Regions from separate parts of the Streptomyces sp. NPDC051569 genome, predicted to be linked through region 2. Evidence: riboswitches for the same ligand, from Rfam matches in the RefSeq annotation. Region 2 holds a riboswitch; the other holds the start of a gene.
What was found. Region 2 has a riboswitch for cyclic di-AMP ahead of ACIBAE_RS24015 (M23 family metallopeptidase). Riboswitches for the same ligand answer to the same signal wherever they lie in the genome.
Positions count from the first base shown of each region.

Region 1: linked by a shared signal. The riboswitch ahead of ACIBAE_RS20190 (transglycosylase family protein) and the one ahead of ACIBAE_RS24015 (M23 family metallopeptidase) in region 2 are both predicted to bind cyclic di-AMP.

Region 1 covers NZ_JBITDJ010000014.1:59,019-63,175, reverse strand. Annotated here, with positions in the region: gene eno (phosphopyruvate hydratase) at 1-779, opposite strand, end outside; gene ACIBAE_RS20190 (transglycosylase family protein) at 1,099-1,800, opposite strand; cyclic di-AMP (ydaO/yuaA leader) riboswitch at 1,803-1,976, opposite strand; gene ACIBAE_RS20185 (transglycosylase family protein) at 2,252-3,259, opposite strand; gene ACIBAE_RS20180 (cytochrome P450) at 3,513-4,157, opposite strand, start outside.
Region 2 covers NZ_JBITDJ010000019.1:114,974-119,130, reverse strand. Annotated here, with positions in the region: gene ACIBAE_RS24025 (PrsW family intramembrane metalloprotease) at 1-109, shown strand, start outside; gene ACIBAE_RS24020 (aldo/keto reductase) at 207-1,151, opposite strand; gene ACIBAE_RS24015 (M23 family metallopeptidase) at 1,312-2,373, opposite strand; cyclic di-AMP (ydaO/yuaA leader) riboswitch at 2,385-2,536, opposite strand; gene ACIBAE_RS24010 (PP2C family protein-serine/threonine phosphatase) at 2,909-4,033, opposite strand.

The sequences.
Region 1 (4,157 bases), on a different contig from region 2:
CCCTCGAACTCGTAGGCGCCGTCCTTGTAGAACTCGGAGGCGGCGACGTCGAGCGCGAGCGCGATGTCCTTGCCCGGGGTGTAGCCGGCTTCCTTGATGGCCTCAAGGATGAGGTCCAGCGCGGCGCGGTTGGACTCCAGGTTCGGCGCGAAGCCGCCCTCGTCGCCGAGGCCGGTGGACAGGCCCTTCTGCTTCAGGACCTTCTTGAGGGTGTGGTAGACCTCGGCACCCCAGCGCAGCGCCTCGGAGAAGGACTCCGCGCCGATCGGGGCGATCATGAATTCCTGGATGTCGACGTTGGAGTCGGCGTGCGACCCACCGTTCAGGATGTTCATCATCGGAACGGGCAGCAGGTGCGCGTTCGGGCCGCCCAGGTAGCGGAAGAGCGGCAGGTCGGACGCCTCGGAGGCGGCGTGCGCGACGGCGAGGGAGACGCCGAGGATGGCGTTGGCGCCGAGCGACGACTTGTCCGGGGTGGCGTCCAGGTCGAACATGGCCTGGTCGATCAGGCGCTGCTCGGTGGCGTCGTAGCCGACCAGCTCGGGGCCGATCTGCTCGATGACGGCGAGGACTGCCTTCTCGACACCCTTGCCCTGGTAGCGGTTCTGGTCACCGTCGCGGAGCTCAAGGGCCTCGAACGCACCGGTGGAGGCACCGGAGGGGACAGCAGCACGACCCGTGCTGCCGTCGTCGAGGCCGACCTCGACCTCGACCGTGGGGTTGCCTCGGGAGTCGAGGATTTCCCGGGCTACGACGACGTCGATGGACGGCACGAGCATCTCCTTCTGGGATGTGACGCTTGAAGTGCAGGGTCTCTTGGCCTTGCGACATGAGCCTAACGGGCCCGGGGTCTCCGGCCTGCCGGTGCCCGCCCGATGGGACGAAAAGAGGCCCCCATCACGGCCGGAACGGACATAACACCCACGGTGTGGACGGGGCCCGCGCCCGGACGCGCGTCCGGACACGCGCACCGGGAAACGCGCACCGCCCGGTACGCGGGATTCCGCCCGGTACGCGAAACCCCGGCCCGGCGCGATCGGGGGCGTCGCGCCGGGCCGGGGTGGCCGGCCGGGAATGGGGTGACCGGCCGGGAACGGGTCAGCTGAGGTGCAGCCGCTGACCCGGGAAGATCACATCGGCGTCGCGGACGATGTCCTTGTTCAGGTCGAACAGCTTCTTCCAGCCGCCCTTGACGTGGTGCGAGGCGGCGATCTTCGAAAGGGTGTCGCCGGACTTGACCTTGTAGTCGCCGTCGCCCTTCTTGATCGTGGTGGGGCGGCTCGCGCCGCGCGAGGCGTGCTGCTCGGTGGTGCGGGTGGGCTGCGGCGCCTGCGCCTGCCGCTGGGGGGCGGCCTGCTGGGTGCGCTGCGGCTTCGGCTGGGCCTGCTCCTGCGTGCCGGAGCCGGCGGATCCGCCGGTGTACGCGGCGTTGGACAGGTTCACGCCACAGCTCGGCCAGGCGCCCTTGCCCTGACCGGCCAGGACCTTCTCGGCGATGGTTATCTGCTGGGACTTGGACGCCAGGTCGGCGCGGGGCGCGTAGGCGGTGCCGCCGTACGCGGCCCAGGTGGACGAGGTGAACTGGAGGCCGCCGTAGAAACCGTTGCCCGTGTTGATGGACCAGTTGCCGGTGGACTCGCACTGGGCGACCCGGTCCCACTCGGAGGTGGTCGCGGCGGAGGCGGACGTGGTGGCGAACAGCGGGGCCGCGAGAGCGGCACCGGTGATGCCGGCGAGCGTGGCGTAGCGGAAGGCCTTGGACGGACGGGCGTGCTTGGCCTTGACGGAACGCAGCTGCATGAAGTTCTCCTCACCGACGCCTACGAGGTCAGCTGTCGGGTTCGGGCCAAGTGAGTTGCCCGGCCGCGTGCTTGCACACGCGGCTCCACCCCGAGCCGGTCACCGGCCGTCTCTCGACGGCCGTGAACGGCAGCGAACCTTGGGTCCCCCGCTCCTGCCTTCGGCGCTTGACGCGACGACTACTCCCTCGGCCGACGGCAGGATTCGGCGTGCCGGTCGAAGGGGCCCGCGGTGCGAGCGGTTCAGACCGTAATCACAGGCCCACCGGTTGTTCAAAGAAGAACATCCGGGAAAAATCGCCCGTACCCCCCACCGTGAGCCGGTTGTTTCCGCAGGTGGGCGGGGGATCGGGCCAACCGGGGGGCCAAAAGGCCCTAGTTACGGCAAAGAGACCCTTGTCTCACTCGTACAGAAGTGGACATAGGGTCTCTAAGTGCCCGTGGGAGCGGCCTTACTTCACGCCGAGATCAAGGCTCTGGCCAGGGAGGATGAGGTCGGGGTCGGAGCCGACGGTGTCCTTGTTCGCCTCGTAGATCGCGGTCCAGCCGCCGGACACCTTCTGCTGGTCCGCGATGTTCCAGAGGGAGTCGCCGGGGAGGACGGTGTAGGGGGCGTCGGCGGCGTCCGCCGCGCCGGTGCCGCCGCCGGTGATGGCGTCCGTCGAGCCATCCGTCACGCCGTCCGTGATGCCGCCCGCGATGCCATCCGTGACGTTTTCGGACCCTCGTGCCGATCCGTCACCTCGTGAGGCATGGCGGCCGGATTCGCGCTCTTCGTCCGTATTGTCGGATGTGGCATCGTTCGGGGCGGCCGTGCCACGGTGCTTGCCCGTGGCCGGATCGCTGTCGTCCTGGCCGGTGGCGTCCGTCGCGCCCGAGGCTCCGGAGGTGGGCGCCGTGGAGGAACCGGATCCGGTCCGCTCGTCCGCCGACCCCTTCGTACCCGTGCCGGTGCCCGTCGCACTGTCGCCGCCGGTGCTCGCGCCCGGTGAGGGGGTGGACGCCGCGGCGCCGGTGCTCCGGCTCTCCGGCGCGGTCTCGGCGCCCCGGGGCACGGAGCCGGGGTTGACGTCGGGCAGGGTGCCGTCGTTCGTCAGGCCCGAGAGCGGCGCGCAGCTCGCCCAGGCCTTCGGCCCCTGGGCGGCGAGCACCTTCTCCGCTATCGAGATCTGCTGGGCGCGGCTCGCGAGGTCGGCGCGGGCGGCGTACTGCGCGCCGCCGAAGCTGTCCCAGGTCTGCTGGGACAGCTGGAGCCCTCCGTAGTACCCGTTGCCGAGGTCCGCGCTCCACATGCCACCGGTCTCGCAGTCCGCGACGCGGTTCCAGGTGGTGGCGTCGGCGGCACCGGCGGCGCCGGCGCCGAGCAGCGGGATGGCGATGGCCGATCCGGTCACCCCCGCGGCGACGATCAGAGCGGGGGCCTGGCGAGGCCGACGGTGTCTGCCGTTCCCGGAGCGCATGCGGTTGCCTTCCGTGTGACTGTCCGTACGGCCGCGGCGGACGGCCGCCGGGCCGTGGTGATCGTGTAGATCGTCGTGAACGTAGCGGTACTCGAACGCTTGTCACAAGTCGATGCAGCGGAGATCACATGAAAGTCACGGTATTGATGGCGCGTCAGTTCTGCGCAGGCCCGTCGCAGGCCCGTCGTCGGCTCGGCACCGGCCCGCCACCGGCACCGCTGCGGCCGTGTGTTGGCCGGATGCCGGCGCGGCGTCAGCCGGACGTGGGCGTGAACCGCACCGGCAGCGTGCGCAGCCCCCGCATGATGAGTCCGCCGCGCCACCGCAGATCGGCGGGATCCTCCGCGAGCCGGACGTCCGGCAGGCGCGTCAGAAGCGTCGCGAGCGCCGACTGCCCCTCCAGCCGGGCGAGCGGCGCACCGAGGCAGTAGTGGATGCCGTGCCCGTATCCGAGATGCTGGTTGTCGCGCCGCCCGAGGTCGAGGACATCCGCGTCCGCGAAGCGCTCGGGGTCGCGATTGGCGGCCGCGAGGACGACCAGGACGGGATCGCCCGTCGCGATCGGCTGCCCGCCGAGCGTCAGCGGCTCGGTGGCGAACCGCCAGGTCGCGATCTCCACCGGCCCGTCGTACCGCAGCAACTCCTCGATGCCCGTCGCGAGCAGCTCGCCCTCGCCCGCGTGCAGGGAATCCTGGAGCCGTTCGCGCTGTCCGGGGTCGCGCAGCAGGGCGAGCACGCCGTTGCCGATCAGGTTCACCGTGGTCTCGAAACCGGCGAACAGGATGATGAAGGCCATGGCGGCGGCCTCGTTCTCGGTCAGATGTTCGCCGTGATCGCTGGACCGGATCAGATCGGAGATCAGGTCGTCGCCGGGGTTCTCCCTCTTGCGGTGGATGAG
Region 2 (4,157 bases):
GGAGATAGCCGGGCCCGCGCTGACCTATGCGGCGCGGGCCACGGGCCGGGTACGGGTGCCGCCGCCGTACATCGACTACGACGGCTACAACCCGTACCGGCAGTACTAGGTCCTGCTCGTCAGAGCCGGACCCCGGAGGAGCCGGACCTCGTAAGAGCCGGACCAGGTCCCGCTCGTCGGAGCCGCTCCTCGCCTCACACGACGTGTCAGGCGGACGCGGCGGTCAGTTCCGCCAGCTCGTCCGCCGTCAGCTCCAGTTCGGTGGCGGCCAGCAGCGCGGGCAGTTGCTCGGGCGTCCTGGCGGAGGCGAGCGGCGCCACGACGGTCGGCTGCGCCGCCAGCCAGGCCAGCGCGACGGTCGCGACCTCGGCGCCCCGCGCCCCGGCGATCCGGTCCAGCGCGGCGAGGACCTGGGGACCACGCTCGTCGTCCAGGTACTTGCCCGCCCCCTCGGCACGCGCGCTGTCGACGGTCGTCCCGGGGCGGTACTTGCCGGTGAGGAAACCGGAGGCGAGGGCGAAGTACGGCACGGCGGAGAGACCGTGCCGGGCCGCGACGTCCTGGAGCTCGCCCTCGTACGTGTCCCGCGAGACCAGGTTGTAGTGCGGCTGGAGTGCGACGTAGCGGGCCAGCCCCTCGCGCTCGGAGAACTCGACCGAGGCGGTGAGCCGCTCCGGGCTGATGTTGGAGGCGGCGATCGCGCGGACCTTGCCGTCCCGGACCAGCTGGTCAAGGGCGGTGATGATCTCCTCGACCGGGACACCCGGGTCGTCGAAGTGCGTGTAGTACAGGTCGATGTAGTCCGTACGGAGCCGGCGCAGCGACTCCTCGGCGGCGGCCCTGATGGTGTCCCCCGCGAGGCCCTGGTACCGCGGGTGGCTGCCGACCTTCGTGGCGATCAGTACGTCGGAGCGGTTGCCGCGCGAGGCCATCCAGTCGCCGAGGACCGTCTCGGACTCGCCGCCCTCGTGGCCCTCCACCCAGGAGGAGTACGTGTCGGCGGTGTCGACGAAGTTGCCGCCCGCGGCGGCGTACCCGTCCAGCACGGCGAAGGACTGCGCCTCGTCGGCGGTCCAGCCGAAGACGTTGCCGCCGAGGGCGAGTGGGAAGACCTGAAGATCGGAGGAGCCCAGCTTGCGAAGATCAGTCATGAGTTGATCAACGCCCGCCCGGACCGGCCCTATTCCGCCCGGCCGTCACGGCATCCGTCCGGCCGTCACGGCAGGGGGAAAGCCGTCGGCTCCGGTGTCCGGAGGTGGACGCCGGAGCCGTCAGGGCTGTCAGGGCTGTCAGGGGGTGAGTCCCTTGCTCTTAGGGGGTGAGCCCCTTGTCGCGCAGCCAGGCCGTCGGGTCGATGCCCGTACCGCCCGGCGTGTGGACTTCGAGGTGCAGGTGCGGGCCTGTCACGTTGCCGGTCGCGCCGACGCGGCCGATGACCTCGCCCGTGGTGACCTGCTGCCCGGCGCTGACGGTCATCGAGGACTGGTGGCAGTACCAGATCTCCGTACCGTCATCCAGCTCCAGGACCGTGCGGTAGCCGTAGGAGCCCGACCAGCCGGCCGACGTGACCGTGCCGCTGTGCACGGCCTTGACCGGCGTGCCCGTCGGTGCGGCGAAGTCCAGGCCCGTGTGGTACCCGGAGGACCACATGGAGCCGGCCTCGCCGAAGGTGGAGGTGATCGTGTACGAGGAGGTCGGGAGGACGTAGCTCAGGGCCAGCTTGGCCAGTCGCTCCGCCTCGGCCTTGGCCTTGGCTTCGGCCTCCGCCTTCTTCTTCGCGGCCTCGGCCTTCTTCTCGGCGTCGGTCTGCTGTTGCTTGGCCTCGGCGGCGGCCTTCTCCGCGGCGGCCGTCTCGGCGGCCGACTTCCGCAGTGCGTCGGCCTCGGCCTGCTGCTGGTCGGCCTGCTGGAGGATCCGGGCGCGCAGGGCCTCGCCCGCGTCGGTGGCGCCCTGCTCGGCGTCGGCGCTGGTGATACCCGCCGTGGTGAGCGGGGCGGCGGCGAGCGGGGTGTCCGGTTCGGCGTCGTGGGCCATCAGCGCGCCCATGCCGGGCAGCGACGCGGCGTCCGGAAGGTGGTTGGTGATCGTGTCGGGCAGGGAGATCGAGACCGCGGGCTTGTCCTGCGCGGTGGCCATGCCGCCCGCGCCGACGGCGGCGAAGACGCCGACCCCGAGGACCGTGGAGCTGCGGGCGATTCCGTTGCGGGCTATGCCGCCGCGCTTGGCGACGCGGTGTCTGCCGCGTACGGGGCGGAGGGACTCCTCGGTGGGGTTCCACTCCCCCACCTGCCGGTCCGTCTCGTTGCCGAAAGGCGGAGTTTCGAAAGAATATGTTTCGAAGGGTGCTTCGGGGGCAGGCTGGTTGGACGCCACGCGGGCGCTCTCCTTTCCTTCCTTCTCGCCTACCGGGTTAGCTGACGGGTTCGGAGCAGGAAGGTCTCCTACGAGCGCACGCCGCGCAGGGCAGCGAAAAGCACCCGATTCACCCCAATTGTTGGTTCCCCGGTTCCCTTGCGGGATTCGGCGCATGCGCGCGGCGCCGTCCGACGACGGCAGGGACGACCGCGCTGCGTTATCGAACGTTAATAGAGAGTCGGGCCTTATTCCAAGCCATTCCCGATGATCATTAACAACTTCGCATCGGACATACCCGGATATTCACGAAGGAAAGTGGACGAGTCGAAAGCCCCTCGCTCTCCTCGTCCCCTCTGACGGTGTGTCATATGTTATGCGGAGGGAGAGCCGATCATTACCGACGGTGGCGGGGCGCCAGAGGCATCAGAGCCGCAAGCGGCCCCCGGGCCGTCGGGCCTGAAGGGGCCCGGCATCAGGCGCGGCGCCCCTCGTCCGGCTCAGCGCCCCTCGCCAGGAGTCGGGCCCCGTCAGGCGCAGGGCCCCGTCAGGCGCGTCACGGGATGACAGGCGCGATGGGGGTGGCGGGCGCGGGCGCGACGGTCGGCATGCCGGGCCGCTCCCGCCGCCCCTCGTCGGGCCTGCTGACCGCCAGCAGCGCCATGTCGTCCTGATTACCGCCGCCCGTGTGCAGGCGTACGTCGTCGATCAGCTCCTGCAGCAGTTCGTCGGGCCCCTGGAAGGTCTGCCCGGTGAGCCGCTCACGCGGGAGGTAGAAGACCCCCTGACTGTTGCGCGCCTCGGTGAGCCCGTCCGTGTAGAAGAGCAGCGTCGAACCGCTGGGGTACTCGGCCTGCTCCGCCCGGTCCGGCCACGCCCCCAGTTCGCTCATCCCGAGCGGCAGGGCTGCATTGGTCGGTGCCAGCATCCGCACATCCCCGTCGCCGGTCATCATCAGCGGCTCGGGGTGCCCCCGGTTCACCAGCCGTACGACACCCTCGCCGTACGGGATCTCCGCGAGCACGGCGGTCGTGAACCCCTCGAAGGCGTCCAGCCCGTCGCGGCGCGTCCCCTCACGGGTCAGGGCACGCTCCAGCCGCTGCGCGACCCCTTCGAGCGAACTCTCCTGCTCGGCCGCCTCCCGGAACGTCCCGATGAGGACGGCCACCGCTTCGACGGCCTCAAGCCCCTTCCCCCGTACGTCCCCGACCACCAGGCGCACCCCGTACGGCGTGTCCTGGACGGCGAACAGGTCACCGCCGATGAACGCGCCCTCCTGCGCCGCCTCGTACCGCGCGGCGACCCGCAGCCCGCCGATCCGCTCGGCGGGTCTGGGCAGCACAGCGCGCTGCGCGGTCTCGGCGATGATGCGCGCGGAGGCGAGTCTCGCGCCGCTGCGGCGTACGACCCCGTTGATGAAGATCGCGAGAACGGAGACGATCACCACCGTGAGCAGCTCGGTGAGCGATTCGGCTCTTCCCAGCGCGTTGTTGTAGACCTCGACGCCCAATTCCGCGGCGAGCGAGACCGAGGCGACCAGGATCGTCCCCAGCAGGGGATAGAACGGCGCGGCGACGAGCGGCGCGGCGGCGAAGAGTGGTGCGGCGGTGAAACGGGCCGGGGTCGCGAAGTCGAAGATCAGCCCGGCGAGGATCAGCACGACGGGCAGATAGAGCACCATCCGCCGCCCACCGGGGCGCGGCCCTCGGCCGGGATTGCGGCCCGCCCCGCCGCCGGCCCAGAAGCCCGGGCCGAAGTCCGCGCCGCCGCCGGCCCAGAAGTCGGCGCCGAAGTCCACGCCGCCG